Regions from separate parts of the Nonomuraea sp. NPDC001831 genome, predicted to be linked through region 2. Evidence: riboswitches for the same ligand, from Rfam matches in the RefSeq annotation. Region 2 holds a riboswitch; the other holds the start of a gene.
What was found. A riboswitch is a leader RNA that binds a small molecule or an ion and turns the genes downstream of it on or off. The one in region 2 is predicted to bind cobalamin.
Positions count from the first base shown of each region.

Region 1: it holds a riboswitch for cobalamin, as region 2 does, so the genes downstream of both, cobN (cobaltochelatase subunit CobN) here and ACFYYW_RS37485 (ribonucleoside-diphosphate reductase subunit alpha) in region 2, are expected to answer to the same signal.

Region 1 is NZ_JBIATU010000004.1:312,188-315,387, reverse strand. It holds gene cobN (cobaltochelatase subunit CobN) at 1-1,686, opposite strand, end outside; cobalamin riboswitch at 1,740-1,866, opposite strand; gene ACFYYW_RS16610 (precorrin-3B synthase) at 1,938-3,200, shown strand, end outside.
Region 2 is NZ_JBIATU010000015.1:195,339-198,538, forward strand. It holds gene ACFYYW_RS37485 (ribonucleoside-diphosphate reductase subunit alpha) at 1-2,044, opposite strand, end outside; cobalamin riboswitch at 2,173-2,378, opposite strand; gene ACFYYW_RS37490 (alpha/beta hydrolase) at 2,574-3,200, shown strand, end outside.

The sequences.
Region 1 (3,200 bases), on a different contig from region 2:
CTGCGTGCCCTCCCCCGGGTCGTTGACCAGGAAGGGGTAGACCAGCGGCAGGTCGCCGATGGCGGCGTCGGTGCCGCACGCGGCCGACATCCCCGCCGACTTGCCGGGCAGCCACTCCAGGTTGCCGTGCTTGCCGACGTGCACCATCGCGTGCGCGCCGAACTCGGCCGACAGCCAGCGGTAGGCGGCCAGGTAGTGGTGGCTGGGCGGCAGGTCGGGGTCGTGGTAGATGGCGATCGGGTTCTCCCCGAAGCCGCGCGGCGGCTGCACCATCACCACGAGGTTCCCGGCCCTCAGCGCGGCCAGCACGATGTCGGTCCCGTCGTCCCCCTCGTGCACGAACAACTCTCCGGGCGGCGGCCCCCAGTGGCGCTCCATCTCCTCGCGCAGGGCCGCGGGCAGCGTCCGGTACCACTGTTCGTAGGAGGCGGCGGAGATGCGGACCGGGTTGCCCGCCAGGTGCTCCTCGGTCAGCCAGTCCTGGTCCTGGCCGCCGGCGGCGATCAGCGCGTGGACGAGCGCGTCGCCGTCCTGGTCGGCCACGCCGGGGAAGCCGTCGCCCAGGTCGTACCCCGCCTCGGCGAGACGGGCCAGCAGCCGGACGGTGCTCGCCGGGGTGTCCAGCCCGACCGCGTTGCCGACGCGGGAGTGCTTGGTCGGGTACGCCGACAACATCACCACCAGCCGCCGTTCGGCGGGAGGGGTGTGCCGCAGCAGGCCGTGGCGCACCGCGATGCCCGCCACCCGGGCGGCCCGCTCGGGGTCGGCGACGTAGACGGTCAGCCCGTCGGGGTCGATCTCCTTGAACGAGAACGGCACCGTGATGATGCGCCCGTCGAACTCCGGGATCGCCACCTGGGAGGCGGCGTCCAGCGGCGACAGCCCGTCGTCGTTCTCCTCCCAGGCCTGGCGGGTGGTGGTCAGGCAGAGTCCCTGCAGGATCGGCACGTCGAGCTCGGCCAGCGCGCCGACGTCCCAGGCCTCGTCGTCGCCGCCCGCCCCCGCGGTGGCCGGACGGGAGCCGCCCGCCGCCAGCACCGTGACGACCAGGGCGTCCGCCGCGCGCAGCGTGTCCAGCAGCTCCGGCTCGGCCGCGCGCAGGGACGAGCAGAAGACCGGCAGCGCCTGCCCGCCCGCGTCCTCGACGGCGTCGCACAACGCCTCGACGAACGCGGTGTTGCCCGCCACGTGGTGGGCCCGGTAGTAGAGCACCCCCACCACGGGACCGCCGGTGGTCCTGGCGGGGCGGTCCAGCCGTCCCCAGGTGGGGGCCGGGACGGGCGGCTCGAACCCGTGCCCGGTCAGCAGGACGGTGTCGGACAGGAACGCGTGCAGCTCGGCCAGGTTGGCCGGACCGCCATGGGCCAGGTAGGCGTGCGCCTCGGCGCACACCCCGCCGCTGACGGTGGACAGCTCCATCAGCTCGGCGTCGGGCGCCTGCTCCCCGCCCAGCACCACCACCGGGCGGGGCCCGGCCAGCAGCGCGTCGAGCCCTTCCGGCCAGGCCCGCCGCCCGCCCAGCAGGCGCACCACGACCAGGTCGGTGCCCTCCGTCAGGCCGGGGACGTCCTCGGCGGTCAGCCGGGCGGGATTGCCCAGACGGTAGCCCGCCCCGCAGGCGCGGGCGCTCAGCAGGTCGGTGTCGGAGGTGGAGAGCAGCAGAACGGTACGGCTGTCGCCAGGCACGGCGCATTCCTCCCTCGGGGTCCTCGCCCCGGTCGCGGGTGACACGACGGCAGGAGTCTCCTGGCTCCCGGATCGACGCTCACCCCGGCCTTCCCGTCCGTCGCCGGACAGTGGCCTCGTGGTGGGGTTCGCTCCCCGGTCACAGTGGCGGGACCGCGCCGGATTCGCACCGGCTTCCTCCCATTGCCATCGTCTACGCCGAAGCTTACGGCAGGAGCGACCCGTCCCAGAAGTGGCGTTACGATCCCTTCGTGCCCGTAGGTGAATCTTCCGGACGTACGCGTCCCGATGCCTGTCCGGGGGCGCTCCAGGTGCACGAGGCCGCCGACGGCCCGCTCGCCCGCGTGCGCCTGCCCGGCGGCGCGGTGTCGGCCGCGCAGCTCCGCGTGCTCGCCGGGTGCGCGGCCGAGCTGGGAGCGGGCGTGATCGAGCTGACGTCGCGGGCGAACGTCCAGGTGCGGGGGCTGCGCTCGCCCGAGGTCTTCGCCGGGCGCATCGCGGCGGCCGGGCTGCTGCCGTCGCCCGCGCACGAGCGGGTGCGCAACATCCTGGCCTCGCCGCTGAGCGGGCGCGGTCCTGACGGGCTGCTGGACGTGCAGGCGATGGCGGACGCCCTGGACCGGGCGCTGTGCGCGCGGCCCCGGCTGGCCGCGCTGCCGGGACGGTTCCTGTTCGCCCTGGACGACGGCACGCGGGACGTCGCCGGGCTCGGCGCGGACGTCACCTACGTGGCGACCGGGCGGCTGCTGCTCGCCGGCGCCGACACCGGGCTGACCGTCGCCCCGGACGCGGCCGTGCCGCTCATGATCGACGCCGCCGAGGCGTTCCTGGACGAGCTGTCCCCCGACGGCCCGCGCGCCTGGCGCATCCGCGACCTGCCGGACGGCCCCGCCGCGATCGCCACCCGCCTGCGCGACGGCCGACCAGCCCGAACGAACGCCCCGAACGCACTGGACGCCCCGAAGGCCCCGCAGGCGCCCCACACCGCCGACGCCCCGCAGGCCGCGGATGCCGCGAACGTCCCGCCCTCACCCGCGCGCCGCCCGTCCGCGGGCAGGATCGCGCAGCGGGACGGCCGGGTGGCGATCGAGGCGCTCGTGCCGCTCGGCCGTCTGACGTCCGCCCAGGCCAGAGCGCTCGCGGACCTCGGGCGGCCAGTGCGCCTGACCCCCTGGCGAACAGTCGTCCTGCCGGACCTCTCCCCCGGCTCCCCCGGCTCCCCCGGCTCCCCCGGCTCCCCCGATTCCTCGGGCTCCCCGAAATCCCTCGGCGAGGCGGACCGGATCGAGCGGACGCTGGCCGCCGCCGGGCTCGTCACCGACCCGGACTCCCCCTGGGCCGGGGTCACCGCCTGCACCGGCCGTCCCGGCTGCGCGAAGGCGCTCGCCGACGTGCGGGCGGACGCCCGCCAATGGGTGCGGAGCCTCGGCCGCGCACCCGCCACACCCGTCCACTGGGCCGGTTGCGAGCGGCGCTGCGGCCTGCCGCGCGGCCCGGTCCGCCAGCTGATCGCG
Region 2 (3,200 bases):
GCGACTTCAGCTCGGCCACCAGCGCGTTGTTGATCTGCAGGAACTCCCCGCTCAGCGTCTCGCGCTTGAACAGGTTGGACACCTGCGGCTCGATGCACTCGTAGCAGCCGACGATCGAGGCGATGGTGGCGGTCGGCGCGATCGCGATCAGCAGCGAGTTGCGCAGGCCGTGGGCGGCGATGCGCTCGCGCACCGCGTCCCAGCGCCCGGCCTGGGTGCCGCTCTGGCCCCACAGGTCGTGCTGGAGCCGGCCGCGGGCCGCCCACGTCTGGTCGTAGGCGGGGTGGGCGCCGAAGCGCTCGGCCAGGCCGGCGGAGGTCTCCAGCGCCGACAGGTAGATCTCCTCGGCGATCCGGGTGGACAGCTCCTTGGCCTCGGCCGAGTCGAACGGCAGGCGCAGCGCGAAGAAGACGTCCTGCAGGCCCATCACGCCGAGGCCGACCGGGCGCCAGCGCGGGTTGCTGGCCGCGGCCTGCTCGCTCGGGTAGTAGTTGATGTCGATCACCCGGTCGAGGAAGGTGACCGCGGTGCGGACGGTGGCGCGCAGCCGCTCCCAGTCGATGCCGCGGTCGATGCCGCCGTCGGGGGCCGCTGCCTGCCCCGTGCCCGTCAGGTGGGCGGCGAGGTTGACCGAGCCCAGGTTGCAGACCGCGGTCTCGGCGTCGCTGGACACCTCGACGATCTCGGTGCACAGGTTGGACAGGTGCACCACGTTGCCGGGCTCGGCCGCCTGGTTGCACAGGCGGTTGGCGGCGTCCTTGAAGGTCATCCAGCCGTTGCCGGTCTGGGCCAGGGTGCGCATCATCTTGGCGTACAGGTCGCGGGCCTTGATCTGCCGGACGTACCGCCCGTCGCGCTCGGCGGCGCGGTAGGCCTCCTCGAACGCCTCGCCCCACAGGTCGGGCAGCTCGGGGACCTCGTCGGGGTCGAACAGCGACCAGGTGCCGTCGGCCTCGACCCGGCGCATGAACTCGTCGGGGATCCAGTTGGCCAGGTTGAGGTTGTGGGTGCGGCGGGCGTCCTCGCCGGTGTTGTCGCGCAGCTCCAGGAACTCCTCGACGTCGGGGTGCCAGGGCTCCAGGTAGACGCAGGCCGCGCCCTTGCGCCGGCCGCCCTGGTTGACGGCGGCCACCGACGCGTCGAGCGTGCGCAGCCACGGGACGATGCCGTTGGAGTGCCCGTTCGTGCCGCGGATCAGCGCGCCCCGGGAGCGCACCCGCGACCAGGAGATGCCGATCCCGCCGGCGAACTTCGACAGCTGCGCCACCTGGGCGTACCGGTCGTAGATGGAGCCGATCTCGTCACGGGGCGAGTCGACCAGGTAGCAGGAGGACATCTGGGTGTGCCGGGTGCCGGAGTTGAACAGCGTCGGCGAGCTGGGCAGGTAGGCCAGCGACGACATGAGCCGGTAGAAGCCGACGGCCTCGGCGGGCGTCTCGGCCAGCCCGCAGGCCACGCGCAGCAGCCAGTACTGCGGCGTCTCCACCACCAGCCGGGTGGACGGGTGGCGCAGCAGGTAACGGTCGTAGACCGTCCGCAGCCCGAAGTACTCGAACCGCAGGTCGGCGGTGACGTCGATGGCGTCGTCGAGCTTGCGGGCGTTGGCGTTGACGAACTCGGCGGTCTCGTCGCCGATGAGCCCCTCGGCGTGGCCCAGCCGGATCGCCTGGCTGAAGGAGGCCACGCCCTGCCCGCGGACCTCCTTGTCGATGTAGCCCGACAGCAGCCGCGCGGCCAGGCGCGAGTACTGCGGCTCCTCGCCGATCATCTCGGCGGCCGTCTGGATGGACAGCCGGTCCAGCTCGGCGGTGGTGGCCCCGTCGTAGAGGCCGCTGATCGTCTTGGTGGCCACCCGCATCGGGTCGATGTCCGTCAGATCGGTCGCCCAGTGCTCCACCGCACGTACGATCTTGTTGACGTCGACCGGCTCCGCGGTGCCGTTGCGCTTGCGCACCTGCATCTGGACGCGCCGCGGCGCGGACCTGTCGGCGTCCGCCCGCGCCGTCGCGGCCAGGTCCGTCATCGGGTCCCCTGTGACCGTCACTGCGCTCTCCCCTCGTGAACTCGGTCAGCGGCCGAGAACGCGCGCAGGAGGCGGACGGCGAGGCGCCACAGCCCTCTCGCCGGTGCCGTCCACCGTCCCGCGCGGTCTCGGACCAGCCGCGCGCGCATGATCGCGCGCGGCGCGCCGGCAGGTCTTCGGACTCGTGGGCATGCTGTCGCTGCCTACTGGCCGTCGCTTCCCGGGCCTTCGGCCCAGTGCGTCTGACGGCGTTCGTTCCCACTTACCGCTGCGGGGCAGTCCCGGATTCCCACCGGGTTCCCTCTTGCCTCGGCCGCCCTGGCGGGGCGACCGAACCGGCTGCGGGAGACACCATATATAGGGCGGATCAAAAAGTCACACCCAACATCTCGTGTTGCGAAGAACCCACGCTCCGATCCGGCCATCCGCCACGGGGCCGCGCCCGCGAGGCTGGCGGCCCGATTGTGATCGACGTCATAGGCCCGCGATGCCCCGTTTTCGCTACCTTAGGTATCGATACTTCAAGTAGCGAAAACCTGAGGAGACGAGCATGAGCGAGACCACCGGCCTGCGTCCGGTCACGCCCGACTGGGACACCGTCACCCCCGCCGAGCTGGCCGCCTACGTCGAGGCGGAGAACCGGCTGCGCGCCTCCGTCGAGGCACAGGCGATCACCGGCCGGCCGGATCCCGGCGCCGCCGTCGACTGGCGGACGGTGGCGCTGCCCGGCCGCGACATCCGCGTCCGGGTCCACCGGCCCCGAGCGGCCGAGCCGGGGGACGCCCTGCCGCTCGTGCTGCACGTGCACGGGGGCGGCTTCGTCGGCACGGCGCCGCAGAGCGACTGGGTCAACAGCCACCTGGCCGCCCACCTGCCCGCCGTCGTCGTCTCGGTGGACCACCGGCTGCTCGACTGGCGCACGCCGCTGGCCGCCGCCGCCGACGACGGCTGGGACGTGCTCCGGCACGTGCTGGAGAACGCCGCGCAGTGGGGCGTCGACCCGGCGCGGGCCGTCCTGTTCGGCGAGAGCTGCGGCGGCCTGATCTGCGCCCTGGCCGCGATCAGGGCCCGCGACGCCGGTCTGCCCCTGAAGGCCCAGGTGCTGGTCAACCCCGCCGTGGAGGTGGCCGGGACGATGTTCGACCACCCCTCGATGACCCAGTACGCCGACACCCCG